2 regions of the Arthrobacter sp. NPDC092385 genome follow, and region 1 is predicted to be linked to the other one. Evidence: predicted binding sites of a transcription regulator. Region 1 holds the regulator's gene; the other holds the start of a gene.
What was found. The regulator HspR, encoded in region 1, represses chaperone genes until heat shock. The targets are predictions, from matches to a motif close to AAGTTGAGTCNNNNNGACTCAACTT.
Positions count from the first base shown of each region.

Region 2: the regulator HspR is predicted to act here: its motif matches at 6,594-6,618, upstream of ACIQCY_RS08215 (Hsp20/alpha crystallin family protein).

Region 1 covers NZ_JBIVQL010000001.1:310,015-318,922, forward strand. Annotated here, with positions in the region: gene ACIQCY_RS01570 (DUF2252 domain-containing protein) at 1-1,024, shown strand, start outside; gene dnaK (molecular chaperone DnaK) at 1,165-3,036, shown strand; gene ACIQCY_RS01580 (nucleotide exchange factor GrpE) at 3,039-3,701, shown strand; gene ACIQCY_RS01585 (DnaJ C-terminal domain-containing protein) at 3,909-4,910, shown strand; gene ACIQCY_RS01590 (heat shock protein transcriptional repressor HspR) at 4,963-5,391, shown strand; gene ACIQCY_RS01595 (LacI family DNA-binding transcriptional regulator) at 5,388-6,431, opposite strand; gene pulA (pullulanase-type alpha-1,6-glucosidase) at 6,587-8,908, shown strand, end outside.
Region 2 covers NZ_JBIVQL010000005.1:102,897-111,804, reverse strand. Annotated here, with positions in the region: gene ACIQCY_RS08255 (gluconokinase) at 1-490, opposite strand, end outside; gene ACIQCY_RS08250 (FadR/GntR family transcriptional regulator) at 651-1,370, shown strand; gene ACIQCY_RS08245 (GAF and ANTAR domain-containing protein) at 1,392-2,126, opposite strand; gene ACIQCY_RS08240 (Dps family protein) at 2,340-2,834, opposite strand; gene ACIQCY_RS08235 (SRPBCC family protein) at 3,048-3,587, shown strand; gene pstS (phosphate ABC transporter substrate-binding protein PstS) at 3,651-4,760, opposite strand; gene ACIQCY_RS08225 (hypothetical protein) at 4,835-5,056, opposite strand; gene ACIQCY_RS08220 (SDR family oxidoreductase) at 5,152-5,949, opposite strand; gene ACIQCY_RS08215 (Hsp20/alpha crystallin family protein) at 6,076-6,546, opposite strand; tRNA gene ACIQCY_RS08210 (tRNA-Val) at 6,753-6,826, opposite strand; gene ACIQCY_RS08205 (DUF2630 family protein) at 6,991-7,242, shown strand; gene ACIQCY_RS08200 (haloacid dehalogenase type II) at 7,242-7,910, shown strand; gene nhaA (Na+/H+ antiporter NhaA) at 8,265-8,908, shown strand, end outside.

The sequences.
Region 1 (8,908 bases):
CGATTTCGACGAGGCGTATGTCGGTCACTTCTCCTGGGACCTGCGCCGCTTCGTCGCGTCGCTGACGCTGCTGTGCTGGCAGAAGGCCCTGCCGTCCGAGGCCGTACGGAACCTCGCCCGCACCTACCTCGAGGCGTACCTCGGCCGGGTCGCCGACTACGTGGAGGACGAACAGTCCGCTTTCGCCTTCGGGCTCGAGAATACGGAGGGCCCTATCCACGACGTCCTGCAGCAGGCCCGCGCCGCGCGGCGCACGCGGCTGCTCGACTCGCTCACGCTCATCGAGGACTACGAGCGCCAGTTCCGCGACGACGGCTCGATCAGGACGCTCGACGAGGATGAGCATGCCGAGGTGGCGGCGGCCTTCGAACGCTATCTCGGGACCATCCCCGACAGCGAGCGCTCGCGCCGCCGCGTCTTCTACCGGGTGAAGGGCATCGTGGGCAAGAAGGGCTTCGGGATCGGCAGCGCCGGCCTGCCGACCTACAACGTGCTGATCGAAGGATTCGACGAAGCGCAGGAGAACGACATCATCCTGACGATGAAGCAGTCGAACATCGCCGCTCCGAGCCGGATCGTGGACGACGAGCGCGTCCGCGGCTACTTCGCGGACGACGGGCACCGGGCCGTGATCAGCCAGCGCTCGCTGCAGTCCCACACCGATCCCTTCCTGGGCTACACCACCATCCGCGGCGTCTCGTTCGTGGTGTCCGAACTCTCCCCCTACAAGCGGGACCTCTCCTGGGACGACCTCACGGAGCCGGAGCAGATGCAACCCGTCCTCGAGGCACTGGGCCAGGCCACCGCGAAGATCCACTGCTCCACGGACGAGGACAGCGACCACGACCTGGTGCCGTTCCGCACCGAGACCGCCATCCTCGACGCCGTCGAGCGCTCGCGTTCCGACTTCATCGAGGACATCGTCGAGTTCGGTGAAGCCTACGCGGACACGGTCCGGAAGGATCACGCGCTCTTCGTCGACGCCTTCCGGGAGGGCCTCATCACCGCCGTTCCCGCTACCTGAGGAAAAGGAGTTGAGTCAAGAGGACTCAACTTCGTTTTGATCCTCGGCGCCTCCCCGCCTATACTTGAGTGCAGAACGCTCAATCTACGCGCCCGGCGGATGAGCGCCTCGCAAATCCCGGGCAGTCGAAAGGAAATTGCATGTCACGTGCAGTAGGTATTGACCTCGGAACCACCAACTCGGTCGTCTCGGTTCTCGAGGGTGGCGAGCCCACCGTCATCGCGAACGCCGAGGGCGCGCGCACCACGCCGTCGATCGTCGCTTTCTCCAAGTCCGGCGAGGTCCTGGTCGGCGAGATCGCCAAGCGCCAGGCCGTCAACAACATCGACCGCACCATCTCCTCGGTCAAGCGCCACATGGGCACCGACTGGACCGTCGCCATCGACGACAAGAAGTACACGCCGCAGGAGATCTCCGCGCGCATCCTCCAGAAGCTCAAGACGGACGCCGAGAGCTACCTCGGCGAGAAGGTCACCGACGCGGTCATCACCGTCCCCGCGTACTTCAACGACGCCGAGCGCCAGGCCACCAAGGAGGCCGGTGAGGTCGCCGGCCTGAAGGTCCTGCGCATCGTCAACGAGCCCACCGCGGCAGCCCTGGCCTACGGCCTCGACAAGGGCAAGGAAGACGAGCTGATCCTCGTGTTCGACCTCGGCGGCGGAACGTTCGACGTCTCCCTCCTCGAAGTCGGCAAGGACGAGGACGCCTTCTCCACCATCCAGGTCCGCTCCACCGCCGGTGACAACCGCCTCGGTGGCGACGACTGGGACCAGCGCGTCGTCGACTACCTGCTCTCGCAGGCCAAGGCGAAGGGCGCCGATCTGTCGAAGGACAAGATCGCCCTGCAGCGCCTGAAGGAGGCTGCGGAGCAGGCCAAGAAGGAACTGTCCTCGGCGACGTCCACCAACATCTCGCTGCAGTACCTCTCCGTCACGGCGGACGGACCCGTCCACCTCGACGAGCACCTGTCGCGCGCCAAGTTCCAGGACCTCACCAAGGACCTGCTGGACCGCACCAAGAAGCCGTTCCACGACGTCATCTCCGAGGCAGGCATCAAGGTGGCCGACATCGACCACATCGTCCTGGTCGGCGGCTCGACCCGCATGCCCGCCGTCGTCGAACTCGTGAGGGAGCTCGCAGGCGGCAAGGAGCCCAACAAGGGCGTCAACCCCGATGAGGTCGTCGCCGTCGGCGCCGCACTGCAGGCCGGTGTCCTGAAGGGCGAGCGCAAGGACGTCCTCCTGATCGACGTCACCCCGCTGTCCCTCGGCATCGAGACCAAGGGTGGCATGATGACCAAGCTCATCGAGCGCAACACGGCCATCCCCACCAAGCGCAGCGAGACCTTCACCACGGCGGACGACAACCAGCCGTCCGTCGCCATCCAGGTGTTTCAGGGCGAGCGCGAGTTCACCCGGGACAACAAGCCGCTGGGCACGTTCGAGCTGACCGGTATCGCCCCGGCTCCGCGCGGCGTCCCGCAGGTCGAGGTCACCTTCGACATCGACGCCAACGGCATCGTGCACGTGTCCGCCAAGGACAAGGGCACGGGTACCGAGCAGTCGATGACCATCACCGGTGGCTCCTCCCTCTCCAAGGAGGACATCGACCGCATGGTGCGCGAGGCCGAGGAGCACGCAGCCGAGGACAAGAAGCGCCGCGAGGCCGCTGACACCCGCAACGGCGCCGAGCAGCTCGCCTACTCGGTGGACAAGCTCATCGCCGACAACTCGGACAAGCTGCCCGAGGACGTCCGGACCGACGTCCAGGCCGACGTCGACGCCCTCAAGAAGGCGCTCGAGTCGCAGGACAACGACGACGAGGTGAAGTCGGCCTTCGAGAAGCTGCAGGCTTCGCAGTCGAAGCTCGGTGAAGCGATCTACGCGTCGGCCCAGCAGGACGCAGGCTCCGCCGCCGGGGCCCCGGCCGATGACCAGTCAGCCTCCGCAGGCAGCGACGAGGACATCGTCGACGCCGAGGTCGTCGACGAAGACACCAGCGAGAAGAAGTAGCCATGCCGCACCACGGAAATGAAGAAGAGCACCAGTCAGAGCCGGTGAGTTTTCGCGACAACCGGAAGATCGACCCCGAGACGGGCGAAGTCCGTGGGCAGCAGGACGACGCCGGCACTCCGGCCGCGGAGGAATCCGCGGCCGGAGGGCAGGCCGTACCCGCTGGCGATGCCTCCGAGGGGGATGCCCTGGCACAGGCCGAGGCCATCCTCAACGAGGCCGGCGCCGAAGGCGAGAGCAACCCTGCGGTCGACGTCGTCGCGGAGCTCCGCAACGACCTGCTCCGCCTGCAGGCCGAGTACGTCAACTACCGGCGGCGCGTCGAGCGTGACCGCGACGTCGCACGGGACCAGGCGATCATCGGCGTCATCAACTCGCTGATGCCCGTCCTCGACGACATCGACGCCGCACGCCAGCACGGCGACCTGGCCGAGGGCCCGTTCGCGGCGATCGCCGGCAAGCTCGAGAACGTCCTCAGGACGTACGAGCTCACCCGCATCGACGAGGTCGGCGTGGCGTTCGACCCGAACATCCACGAAGCGCTCATGCAGCAGCCGAGTGCGGACGTCGAGGCTGACAGCGTCAGCCAGATCCTCCGCGCCGGGTACCGCAAGGGTGAGCGCGTCCTCCGGGCCGCGCAGGTCATCGTGGCGGTTCCGGAGTAACTGGAACGCCGGGTGGGGCAGTCTTCCCGGGCCAACGAAATTCCTGAGCTCGCAGAGCTCGCTCGGGAATATTGAAGGCCCTACAGAAGACGGCCCCACCCGTCTTCCCCGAACTGACCGGTTGAGAGGAAAGGCCGGGAACTCGGGGTACGGCCGGACCCGTCCGGCCCCTACATCTTCAGCAGTACCTACGAAAGGAGACGCCAGTTGGCTAGTCAGGATTGGGTCGACAAGGATTTCTACAAGATCCTCGGTGTCTCCAAAGATGCGTCCGGTGACGACATCAAGAAGGCGTACCGGAAACTCGCTCGCAAGCACCACCCGGACCAGAACCAGGGTGACGCGGCGTCCGAGCGGACGTTCAAGGACGTATCGGAGGCCTATTCCGTGCTGTCCGACGCCGAGCAGCGCCAGCAGTACGACGCCATCCGCGCCATGGGCGGCGGAGCGCGGTTCTCCGCCGGCGGCGCTGGTGGCGGAGCCGGCGGCAGCGCCGGATTCGAGGACATCTTCGGGAACCTGTTCGGCCAGGGCGCGGCAACCGGGACGCGGCAGCGCACCGGCTTCTCGAACAGCAACCTGCCGCCGGAATTCGCGGACCTGTTCGGCGGCGGTGGAGTGGGCGGCAACGGATTCCCCGGCGGCTTCCAGTCCACGCGCCCGCAGAAGGGTGCGGACCGCACGGCCAGCACGTCCATCTCCTTCGCGGGATCCATCAACGGAACCACGATCGGCCTGCGCGAGCCCTCCGGTGAGCAGATCGACGTGCGCATCCCGGCAGGCATCCGCGACGGACAGAAAGTCCGGGTCAAGGGCAAGGGACAGCCCGGCCAGGCCGGCCCCGGCGACCTCATGGTCACCGTCAACGTCAAGGAGCACCCGTTCTTCAAGCGCGACGGCGACAACATCCGCGTGCAGGTTCCCGTCAGCTTCCCGGAGGCCGCGCTCGGCGCCCAGATCGAGGTGCCGACCATCACCGGCGAGCTCGTGAAGATGAGGGTCCCTGCCGGGACGCCGTCGGGCAGGACACTGCGGCTCAAGGGCAGGGGAGTGAAGACCTCCAAGGCCACCGGCGATCTCCTGGTGTCCGTCGACGTCGTCGTTCCGCAGAATCTGTCCAAGGAGGCGGAGGCCGCCGTGGAGGCGTTCCGTGCCGCGACGAAGGACGCCGATCCCCGCGCGGGGCTCGCCGCGAAGGCGCGCCTGTAACAGTACGTTCGAGCAACCGCCGGGAGCACCGGCAACGGAAGGAGGCAATGCAATGGACTACACAATGCCCATCTACGTCATCTCCGTCGCCGCCGAACTCGCCGACATGCACCCGCAGACGCTCAGGCAGTACGACCGGCTGGGCCTCGTGACGCCCAGCCGGGCGCCGGGGCGGGCACGGCGGTACTCGCAGAAGGACGTGGGCACCCTGCGCGAGATCCAGAAGCTGTCGCAGGAAGGGGTGTCCCTCGAGGGCATCCGGCGGATCCTCGAACTCGAGAACCAGGTCTCGGCACTGCAGTCGCGCATCACCGAGCTGTCCTCCGAACTGGCATCCCGCCGCATCCAGTCGGAGACCAGCCGCATCTTCGCCGCGGGGCTTGCCGGCGACGTCGTCACGCTCGCCCGCGGCCAGCGACCGCGCCCGCGCAGCCAGGCACTCGTGGTGTGGCGGCCGGACACGTCCAGGACCGCGAACTAGCCGCCGCTGCGCACCGCCGGCCCCGCGCCGGTGGAACCGCGGACCACCAGGTCCGCCTGGAACAGGATGTCCGCCCGTGTGGTCCGGTCCCCGTCCAGTTCGGTGACCAGGGCGTGCACCGCCGCTTCCGCCATCGCCGCCACGTTCTGCCGCAGGGTCGTCAGCGGCGGATCGGTGAAGGCCATGAGCGGGGAGTCGTCGAATCCGATCACCGAGATGTCCTCCGGGACGCGCAGGCCACGCGTGTGCGCGGCGCGGACGGCGCCGAGGGCCATGATGTCCGAGGCACAGACGATCCCGGTATGCCCGCTGTCGATGAGTTCGTTCGCGGCGCTCTGCCCGCCCTCGATGGTGAACATGCTCGTCGCGATGTGCGGGTCGGCGTCGTCGTCGCCGAGGAACTGGACGAGCCCGGACCGGAAACCCTCCAGCTTCCGGCGGCTCGGGATGAAGCGGTCGGAGCCGGTCGCGAAGCCGACCCGCTGGTGGCCCTGCGCCACGAGGTGCCGCACGGCCGTGCGGATGGCGGTCGCGTCGTCGTTCGAGACGGACGGGGCGTCGATCTCCGGCCTGGCCCCGTTGACCAGGACGAACGGCACGCGGCCGCGCAGGCGCCGGTAGCGCTCCATGCTCGCCCGGCCGTCGGAGTGCGCGGCGCAGACGAAGATGATCCCGCTGACGCCCTGGTCCAGCAGAAGGGCGACGTACTCGTCCTCGGTGATGCCCCCGCCGGGCAGGGTGCACAGGGCCGGGATGTAGTCGTTGGGCGCCAGCAGGGCCGCGATGGCGCCGGCGAAGGCCGGGAAGATGGGGTTGACGAGGTCGGGGACGACGACGCCGATCTGCCCCTTCGATCGCCCCGCCGTGCGTGCGGGCCGCTCGTAGCCCAGGTTGTCCATTGCCGCGAGGACGGCCTGCCGCGTCTCCTGGGAGGCACCGCCCTTGCCGTTCAGGACGCGCGACACGGTGGGCACGCTGACGCCGGCGGTGCGCGCGACGTCGTCCAGGCGAGGCCGCTCGCTACGGATGCCGGGAGTCATGACCCCCAATCTAGCGCAGCAGCGCAACGCTTCGAGAAAGATTGCGCGAAAGTTTTGCAAATTCCTTGACGCTCGGCTTACCGCCTCCCTAGGGTCGGGATGACCACCCCTCCTCAGTCCGGCCTGCAGCGACGCACGGCCCGGGAAGGACCACCATGACCCTGAACACCACGGACGCGGCCCGGACCGCCGGGAGGCCCGCCCGTCGGCGCAGGTCCCGGCTGGCCGCCGTCGTCCTGACCGCGCCGCTCCTCGCGGCCCTGATGCCCGCGCCCGCGCTGGCCGACCACACGGGTGCGCCCGGCACGGTGGCGCTCGTCGGCTCCCTGCAAGCAGAACTCGGTTGCCCCGACGACTGGCAGCCGGAGTGTGCGGCCACGAGACTCGTACCCGTGGACGGTTCGCCGGACACCTGGTCGGCGACCTTCGACGTCCCCGCCGGATCCTACGAGTACAAGGTGGCGCTGAATGGGTCATGGGGTGAGAACTACGGCGCCGGGGGTGCTGCCGGTGGCGTGAACCTGGCACTGCAGGCTCCGGGAGGCCCGGTGACCTTCACCTACAACCACCGCACGCATGCCGTCTCGACGGACGTGCCGCAGGCGCCCACGGGATCGGTGGCGGCGCACTGGCTGACCGCCGACACCCTCGCCTGGGGAGCGGACGTCCCCGAGGATGCGCGCTTCCGGCTGTACTCCGCCCCCGAGGGCGGACTGGTCGCCGGGGACGATGCCGTCACGGGCGGCACCTACCTCGACCTCTCACGGCAGGGCGACGCACTGCCCGCCGACCTCGCGGCCCGGTACCCGCACCTCGCTGACCTCGCGACGCTGACGCTCGGGAAGAAGGACGCCCGGAAGGCGGGGGAGCTGCTCGAGGGACAACTGCTCCTCGCCGCCGTCTCGCCGGAGGGAGAACTCCTGGCGACCACCGGCGTCCAGGTGCCCGGCGTCCTCGACGACCTCTACGCCGGGGCCGCCCGCCAGCAGCTCGGCCTCAGCTGGAAGGGCGGGAAGCCGCACCTCGACCTCTGGGCGCCGACCGCCCGCAGCGTCTCCGTGCACGTCTTCCGCGACGGCTCCGGGGGAGACCCGATCGCCACGCGCCCCCTGCGCGCGGGCAAGGACGGCGTGTGGAGCGTCGACGGCGAGAAGGACTGGAACGGCGCGTACTACCTGTACGACGTCGAGGTCTTCGTTCCCGAGACCGGCGCCGTGGAACACAACCTCGTGACCGACCCCTACAGCGTCGGCCTGTCCACGAACTCGGAACGGTCCCTGTTCGTGGATCTCTCGGACCCGGCCCTGCTGCCGCCGTCGTGGTCCCGCCTGGCCAAGCCGGCCCTGCAGCGCCCCGAGGAGCTGTCCGTCTACGAACTCCACGTGCGCGACTTCTCGATCACCGACAGCACGGTGCCCGCGGCCGCACGCGGAACCTATGCGGCCTTCAGCCACCCGGCGAGCGACGGGATGAAGCGGCTCTCGGGACTCGCCGACCGCGGACTGAACGCCGTCCACCTCCTGCCCGTGAACGACATCGGCACCATCGAGGAGGACAGGGCCCGGCAGGCCGAACCCGCCTGCGACCTCGCCTCCTTCGCCCCCGACAGCACGGAGCAGCAGGAATGCGTCGCCGACGTCGCCGCCCGTGACGGCTTCAACTGGGGCTACGACCCGCTGCACTACACGACGCCGGAGGGCTCCTACTCGACGAACCCCGCGGACGCCACCCGCATCCGCGAGTTCCGGGGCATGGTCGCGTCGCTCAACGAGGCGGGTCTGCGCGTCATCCAGGACGTCGTGTACAACCACACCGCGGGCGCCGGCCAGTCCTCGACGAACAACCTCGACCGGATCGTGCCCGGCTACTACCACCGCCTCGACCCCGGGTCGGGCGCCGTCGAGACCTCGACCTGCTGCCCGAACACGGCGACGGAGCACACCATGATGGGCAAGCTGATGGTCGACTCGATGGTCACGCTCGCGCGGACCTACAAGCTCGACGGCTTCCGGTTCGACCTCATGGGGCACCACTCGAAGCAGAACATCCTCGACGTCCGTGCGGCCCTCGACCAGCTGACGCTCAAGCGCGACGGCGTGGACGGCAGGTCCATCTACCTCTACGGCGAGGGCTGGAACTTCGGCGAGGTGGCGGACGACGCCCGCTTCGTGCAGGCCACCCAGGTGAACATGGCCGGCACCGGTATCGGCACGTTCAACGACCGGCTCCGGGACGCCGTGCGCGGCGGCGGACCCTTCGACGACGACCCGAGGATCCAGGGCTTCGCCTCGGGACTCCTGACGGACCCGAACGGCGTCGCGGGCAACGGGACCGAGGCCGAACAGCGCGCCCGGCTGCTGCTGTCCCAGGACCAGATCCGGGTGGGGCTCACCGGCAACCTGAAGGACTACGCGTTCACCGACCGCTCCGGGAACCGAGTGACCGGCGCCGACGTCGACTACAACGGCGCCCCCGCC
Region 2 (8,908 bases), on a different contig from region 1:
TGACGAGATCCGTGACCTGGTCGGGCGTGCCGGTGTTCTCGATCCTGACGCCCTGCTCGTCGGGCTCCAGCGGTTCGAGGGTGCTGATCTGGGACGGCAGGAGCGATTCCGGCATGAAGTGCCCGCTGCGGGTCTTCATGCGATCGAGGATGAGATCGGTATCGCCGAGCAGGTGGACGAACCGCACCCGACCCTCGGCCTGGGTGAGGAGGTCGCGGTACGAGCGCTTGAGGGCCGAACAGGTGACGACCGTGCTGCGGCCGGCCTGCGCCTGGGCCGTCATCCAGTCCCTCATGGACTCCAGCCACGGCCAGCGGTCCTGGTCCGTGAGCGGCGTCCCGGCGGTCATCTTGGCGATGTTGGCCGCAGGGTGGAAGTCGTCGGCCTCCGCGAACACCCAGCCGAGCCGCTCGGTGAGCCGCGTGGCGATGGTGGTCTTGCCGGATCCGGAGATACCCATGACGACCACATGGCGGGGCTGTGCATCCATGCTGACTCCCTTGTCGGTGCTGTGCGGCAGGTCACGATGATCCTGATGTCGAGTAAAGGTAACACCTTTGAGATAGCAAAGGTAGTACCTTTGCGGACCGGACGGATCGATCTATGGTTGGGTGACCGGCTCGACGGCCGGAAGCGCACCGAGGAGGACGATGGCGTCGCATCTGGTTCCGGCGGGAACACCCACCGAATCTGCAACCGTGTTCCACACGCGGATCATCGACGCGCTGGGCCAGGACATCGCGGACGGGGTACTGCCGGCCGGTACCCGCCTGACGATCGAGGGACTGCAGCAGCAGTTCGGCGTCTCGCGCACGGTCGTCCGCGACTGCATGCGCGTGCTGGAGGCCATGAACCTGATCGTCCCCAAGCGCCGGATCGGGCTCGTGGTGCAGGGGCCGGAGAGGTGGAACGTCTACGACGCGCGCGTGATCCGGTGGCGACTCAACGGGCCGGGACGAGCGGACCAGTTCCGTTCCCTGACACACCTGCGCCGCGCCGTCGAGCCCGTGGCCGCCGCGCTCGCGGCCCGTCACGCCTCGCCCGCCCAGCGGCTGCGGCTCCTGGAACTCGGGCAGGATCTGCGGCGCCTGGGTGAGGACGGCGCGCTCGAGCAGTTCCTGGGGGTGGACATCGAGTTCCACACGCTCATCCTCGAAGCCAGCGGCAACGAGATGTTCCTCGCCCTGCGCGGGGTGATCGCGGAGGTGCTGTCAGGCCGGACCTACCAGGGCCTCATGCCGCACAATCCGAAGGAACATGCGCTCCGTACGCACGAGCAGGTGGCCTCCGCGATCAGCGAGGGCGACCCCGTCACGGCCGAATCCTGCATGGGATCGCTCCTTGCCGAGGTCAGCAGCGCCATCGACTAGCGGTTCACCGCCACGCGGGCGTCACAGGTCGAAGTGCGTCTCGGGCTCGGCCTGGCCGATCGATGTCACGATGGAGGCGGCGATCTCCCGCACCTTCTGGTTGCGGCTGCTGGAGACGGACTTCAGGATGGTGAAGGCCTCCGTCTGGCTGCAGCGGTTCTGCGCCATGATGATGCCGATCGCGATGTCGATCGCGGTGCGGGACTGCATCGCGGTCTTGAGGTTGCCGATCGATTCGCTGTGCTGGGCCAGCCGGACGGCGAGCATCAGGGCCCTGGAGGTCTGGGCCACGAAGGTCTCGGCGGTGGCGATGTCCTCGGCGCCGAAGGCACCCGGCTGCGTCGAATAGACGTTGAGCGCGGCACGCGCACCGGCCTCGAGGGTGAAGGGGACCGCCAGGATGGAGCGGACACCGTGCTCGGCGGCGTTGGCGACGTAGCCGCTCCAGCGTTCGTCGGTCGTCGTGTCCGCGACGTGCACCGTACGCTGCTCCTCGCACGCGGTGAGGCACGGCCCCTCGGTGAAGAGGTACTGCAGTTCGTCGAGTTTCTTCGCGGCTTCGTTGCTGCTGGCGACCGTACCGGCGCGCCTGCTCCGCAGGAGGGTGATGCCGCAGAGGGTCTCCCCGGACTGCGGGAACAGTCGGAAGGCTGAGAAGCGGGCGAATTCCGTGAGGAACTCCTCGACTCCGTCGGTGTCGAGGAGGAGGTCCTGGAGGTAGTCGGTGGTGGAGTGCCCCGCAACCTGGTCGGCCATGTGTGCTGGTCCTGTTTCGTTCAGCCGCCGAGCCACGCGTGCATCACGCCGTTCGGGCGTCCGGACCGTGGTCCGTAACCGATGCACGAACCCAGGGAGTTCATGATCGGCCGTCTGCTAGACCGTTAGTCAGCCTACAGACTACAAGAGGCGATCCCGCAGGGCGTGCTCGACCGGTTCCCACCGGGAACCGGTCGAGCCGGGTACTGCTGGTCAGACCGTTGCGTGCTCGGTGCCGGCGGGGGTGACGACCTCGGCGGTCGGCTCCATGTTCTCGGCGTCCACCATCCAGGCGTACTGCTCGAGCTTGGCGATGAATCCGTGCAGCAGGTCGGCGGTGGTGGGGTCTTCCTCGTCGATCTGGTCGTGCACGTCGCGCATGGTCGTCACGGCGGCATTCAGCATCCGGACCACGAGGCCCACGGTGTCCTTGGTCGAGACCAGGCCTGCCGGGAACGGATCGATCTTGGTGCCCTCGGCGACGGCAACGCTGCGGCCGTCGGGAACGGCGTGCAGGGCACGCATGCGCTCTGCCATCTCGTCCGCGAACAGGCGGGCGTCGTCGATGATCTCGTCCAGCTGCAGGTGGAGGTCGCGGAAGTTCTTGCCGACCACGTTCCAGTGGGCCTGCTTGCCCTGCAGGTGCAGCTCGATGAGGTCGACCAGGACGGCCTGCATGTTGTCGGTGAGGGTGGGTGAAGCCTTCATGAGTCCTCCAGTGCTAGAGAAATGTGCTCCTTCCGGCAGGGCGCCGAGGCGCCGAATCCCGCCGGTGGACTCCTTTCACCCTAGACCTGCCCGTTGGCCAAATCCAGCCGATCTGCATACGCTAAGGGAACTTACGGTTTTGCCGTACCGACCCCCGAAAGGGGCTATGGGCGGCGCCGGAGTCTCTACGAAGGAGGAACCCTTTTGGCTTCAGTGCAGGAATCTATCGACGTAGCAGTACCGGTCAGCACGGCCTACAACCAGTGGACCCAATTCGAGAGCTTTCCCCAGTTCATGGGCGGCGTCGAGTCGATCACGCAGACCTCCGACACCCGCACCCACTGGGTGACGAGCATCGGTGGCGTCAGGCGGGAGTTCGATGCCGAGATCACCGAACAGCACCCCGACGAGAGGGTGGCCTGGAAGAGCACCGACGGCGAATCCCACGCCGGCGTGGTGACCTTCCACCGCCTCGACGAGAGCACCACGCGGCTCATGGTGCAGATCGACTGGCACCCGGAGACGTTCACCGAGAAGATCGGCGCCGTCGTGAACGCGGACGCCGCCCAGGTGAAGGGCGACCTCAAGAGGTTCAAGGAGTTCATCGAGAAGAGCGGAGGGGAGACCGGCGCCTGGCGCGGCAACGTCGATGCCCCGCCGACCGGCGGCACGTCCGACGCCGCCCCGGCCAACAGCACACTGCCCGATGCATCGACGAACGACCCCGATTCGGGTGGCCCCCGCATCAGCTGACGCGCGGCCCACAGGACGAGGCGGACCCCTTCAGGGTCCGCCTCGTCCTCTTTGGCCGGTGTCCTAGGGGATGTCGCCCACGGCGATCGTTCCGATCGCGTCGGTGGCCTGCCGGGAGAGCTCCGGCGAGATGGGTGAGCTCTTCGCGGCTTCGGCGGCTTCGGCCTGTCCTTCCGCGCTGACCGCGTAGGTGCCGAAGGCGCGCACGACGGCGGCCGTCGCCTCGTTCTCGTAGCGCGCGCAGTACACGTGGTAGGACACCAGGACCAGCGGGTAGACGCCGGGTTCGGTGGTGGTCCGATCGAGATCCAGGGCGATGTCGTAGTCCTCGCGGCCCGGGACGCGGGTCGCGAGGTCGACGGCGGCAGCGGCCGCCTCGGAACTCACCGGCACGTAGGCCTCGCCGACCTTGAGGGCCACGCGCCCGAGCGGATCACCGACGGCGGAGTCGTCGGCGTACGTCACCGCGCCCACGGTGCCGGCCACCGTGCTGACCACGCCCGCATTGCCCTTGGCGTTCTCGTTCTCGAGCTCCGACGGCCAGGTCCCGTCGGGCTCCTCCGCCCAGATGTCGGGGACCACGGCGTGGAGGTAGTCCGTGAAGTTCTCGGTGGTGCCGGAGTCGTCGGACCTGCTCACTGCCGAGATCGGCAGTGCGGGGAGGTCGACGTCGTTCTGCGCCGCGATGGCTGGATCGTTCCACGTGGTGATCTCACCGCGGAAGATGCGCGCCACGGTGGCGGCGTCGAGGTCCAGCCGGGAGATGCCGGGCAGGTTGAAGGCGACGCTGATCGGCGAGACGTAGGCAGGGATGTTGAAGGCGCCGCCCGGCCCGCAGGCCTCGGTGGATTCGGCGAGCTCCTCGTCGCTGAGATACGCGTCCGATCCGGCGAATCCCACGGCTCCCGCGAGCAGGGCGCCGCGGCCCGCTCCCGAGCCGTCGGGGGAATACTGCACCTGTGCGCGCGGGTACAGGGTTGCGAACCCCGAGCGCCAGGCGTCCATGGCCGGTCCCTGCGCGGATGACCCGGAGGCGGTCACGGCACCCTGCAGGCTCGTGTCCCCGCGCTGCGCCGCGGCTTCCTGCTCAGCGCCGAGGGGGTAGTCGGAGCCGCAGGCGGTCAGGCCGAGGGCGACGGCGAGGGACAGTGACAGGGTGGCTCGGGTTCTCACCGGAGCAACGTTACAGGTGGCTAAATGGTGAACCCAAGGTGGACAGCGGGTGGACCGGCGGGTGCGGCTACGGCCTACCCCCGGCGGAGGCGGTAGCCGTCGCCCCTGTGCACGAGGCGGCGGCCACCGCCGTCGTGCAGCTGGATCCACACCACGGAGGAGTCGTCGGTCCTCATGTCGAGGACACCGCGGAGCTGTGCACCGGCCACGTGCTGGAGGGTGACGTGCTCGCCGCGCTTGAAGCCCGACCAGTCCTGCGTCTGGGAATCGGTGGTCGGGGTGAGGGGAGTATCCATGGCGGGCCTTTCGGGAGGTTCCGGGCTTCCCACGCTAGCCACGGCTCCTGAACGCCGCATGAACGCCCGCTGAAGGTTGTCGCGTCCCTGCGGGGTCAGAGGGTGCGCCAGTCCCCGCTGGTGAGGTGGGAGCCTGCCTGCGGTCCCATGAGGAGCATGCCGCCGTCGACCACGAACGAGGCGCCGTTGACGTAGCTGGAGGCACCGGAGGCGAGGAAGGCGACGACGTCGGCGATCTCCTCCGGGGCGCCCGGCCGGCCCAGCGGGATTCCGGGCCTGTCCATGGTGTGCGGATCCTGCTCCTCGGAGTCGTTCATCGGGGTGTTGATCTCGCCGGGCAGGACGGCATTCGCGGTGATGCCGCGGTCTGCGAGTTCGAGGGCGATGGTCCGGATGAGGCCCCCGAGACCGTGCTTGGAGGCGTCGTAGGCGGCCGATCCCACGCGCGGCTGCTCCTGGTGGACGCTGGTGACGGCGATGATGCGCCCGCCCCTGCCGCCGTCGATCATGTGGCGGGCCGCGCGCTGCAGGCAGACGAAGGCGCCGTCGAGGTTGGCGCCCATGGTGCCGCGCCAGGTGTCCCAGTCCGTCTCCATGAACATGGTGCCGCCATTGACGCCCGCGTTGTTGACGAAGACATCGAGCCCGCCGAGCTCCTTCGCGAGCTGGTCGACGACGTCGCCGCACGCCGGCGCGTCCGTGGTGTCGAGCTGTGCGACGGCGGCGCGCACGCCCTTCTCCCGCACGAGGCGCGCGGTCTCCTCCGCGCCCTCCTGGTCGGAGTGCCAGGTGACGCCGACATCGCAGCCCGCTGCCGCGAGGGCGATGGCTGTGGCCCGGCCGATGCCGGAGTCGGAGCCGGTGACGATTGCCTTGCTCGGTGTGAAGTCCATGGCTCCATCCTTCGCACCCGGCCCGGCGGCCCGCAAGGAAAATCTGGGCGGAGACGAGCGGAGGCGTGCCTCGACGGCAGGACCCCCGGGCGGAAGCCCGGGGGTCCTGGAGGTGGCGAAGAGGGGCTACGCCTCGACGGCCCCCTGGCGTCCGGCGTCGGGGGCCTCGACAGTCGCCGACTGGACCGCAGCGGAGGATTCTCCGCTGACGATCTCGATCTTGCGGGGCTTGGCGCGCTCACTGACGGGGATCATCACGTTGAGGACCCCGTTCTCGTAGCGGGCCGAGATCCCCTCCGTGTCGATGCCCTGGCCCAGGTTGAGCTGGCGCAGGAACGAGCCGCTCTCACGTTCGCGGGTCAGCCACTTGACGCCCTCGGCGCCGCGGAGCGTGCGCTCGGCACGGATGGTGAGGAGCTGGCCGTCGACGTCGATGTCGACCGAGCCGGGATCGATGCCCGGGAGGTCCGCGGAGAGGATGTAGTGGTCCTTCTCGCGGTAGAGGTCCATCGGCATGAGACGGAGACCGGGACGGCTCTCCAGCAGGGCGCCGGCAACGCGGTCCAGCTCGCGGAACGGATCGAATTTCATGGCCATGGGAAACAACTCCTTCGCATGTGCCACCGGGTGGTGGTTCTTCTCCTGAGTTGAGCGCCCTCCGCTCAACTACGAAAAATGTTAGCACTCGGACCCTTCGAGTGCTAAGGGGAAGATGTTCGCCCTGAACGAACGCACAGAAGCAGAAGGCCCGTACCGACGAATCGGTACGGGCCTTCTGCTGTGCTGTCTCCAGCCGATCCTCGTGCCTGCGCGGGGCCTCGATCCCCGGGCCTTCCGCGTGTGAAGCGGATGCTCTACCAGACTGAGCTACACAGGCAATTGGTTCTCCCATAGCTTAGGCCATCCGGGCGCCGCGCCAAATTCAGGCGCCGCACGTCGCGCCGCCGTGCGCTGGTCATCGGTCCGTGGCCTCAGTAGCCTGAAGGAAAGCATGCTGATCATCCGCTCATGCCCGCACGGCAACGACGAAGGGACCGCACCATGGACAACCAGGACCTCCTGCAGCGCATCCAGGCACTCGTACAGGAGGAGCACGACCTCCGCGACCAGCCCCAGGACTCCGGAGCCGGCGCGGAGCACCAGGATCACGCGGCCCGGCTGAAGCGCGTCGAGGAGGATCTCGACCAGTGCTGGGACCTGCTCCGCCAGCGCCGTGCGAAGGCCGATGCCGGTGAGGATCCCGCCGATGCCGATGCCCGTCCCATCGGCCAGGTGGAGGGGTACCGCCAGTAATGGCGCTGCCCGTGGTGCTGTTCGACGTCAACGGCACCCTGTCGGACCTGGATCCCCTGTCCCAGCACTTCGAGGAGATCGGCGCGCCTCCGCAGCTGGCCGCGCTCTGGTTCGCCTCGGTGCTCCGGGATGGTTTCGCGCTCGCCGCCGTCGGGCAGAACCCTGCCTTCCGGGAGGTCGCCGAGGGTGCGTTGCGGGCGGTCCTCGCGGGCCAGATCCTCAACCGGGACCTCGACGACGCGGTCGCCCACATCATGTCGGCGCTGCAGGGGCTCGCCGTGCACCCGGATGTCGGAGAGGGCATCCGTGCCCTGGCTTCCGCGGGCTTCGGTGTCGCCGTGCTGACCAACGGCGCGACGGCGACGGCCGAGGCACTGCTGGAACGGGCCGGTGTCCGGGACCAGGTCCTCGCCGTCCTGTCGGTCGAGGACGCGCCGCGCTGGAAGCCCGCGCCCGAGTCCTACGCCTACGCCCTCGGTGCCCTGCACAGGGAGGCGGGCGACGTCGTGCTCGTCGCCGTCCACCCCTGGGACATCGACGGAGCTGCGCGGGCAGGGCTCCGGACAGCCTGGCTGAACCGGGACGGCTCGCCCTATCCTCCCGCGATGACGGCCCCCGATTCCGAGGTGCCCTCGATCACCGACCTGCCCCGCGCCCTCGGAGGGTGAGGACCGTCGGCCATCCATCGTCCGGGCGAGCGTCGCCGAACTCCCGTCAGCGGCTGCAACGCCTGCGCGCCCCGTCATGGCCGGCAAGGTGGCCGTAGTCGCCGTCGTGGGCAACGAGGACGGCGCCCACAAGGCGGTCGCGGGTGCCGTCCGCAACGCAGAGCACCTCGCGAAGCTGCTGCGCCGGGAGAACCTCCCCCTGGAGTAGCCGGCGGTAGCACGCAAGCCACTCTCCGTGCTGCTGATCCGGTACGGGAAGGGGCGGGATGGCGCCGGGGAGGCTAGGCTGGAAGCTCTGGTGAGCCGGGAAGTCTGGTCGGCGCTCCCATGAGCGCGCCCGACCGAAGGAATTCCATGACTCCCGATCCCACTCCCGCATCCTCGTCGCCGGCTCCACCCGGCAGCCATGTCTTCACCCGCAGCAGCTACCCCGAGCACCTGCGCATCACGAGCATCCTGCGCAAGGAGACCGTCGGCGGGGCGCTTCTCCTGGTCGCCACCGTCCTGGCCCTCATCCTGGCCAACTCCCCGGCGGCGGACGCCTACTTCGCGGTGAGGGACTTCCGGTTCGGCTACGAGCCCTGGCACCTCGAACTGAGTGTCGGTGCGTGGGCGGCGGACGGGCTGCTCGCCATCTTCTTCTTCCTCGCGGGTCTCGAACTGAAGCGTGAGTTCGTCGCGGGGGACCTCCGGAAGTTCGATCGCGCCATCGTGCCGATCGCCGCTGCGCTCGGCGGGGTCATCGTGCCGGCGCTGGTCTACGTGGCCATCACCCTCGGCGCGGGACCCGAGGCGCTGCGCGGCTGGGCCATCCCGACCGCGACGGACATCGCCTTCGCCGTGGCCGTCCTCGCCGTCGTCGGATCCCACCTGCCGAGTGCGCTGCGCATCTTCCTGCTGACGCTCGCCGTCGTCGACGACCTCCTGGCCATCAGCATCATCGCGTTCTTCTACTCGGAGGACATCGAGGTATCGCCCCTGCTGTTCGCGATCATCCC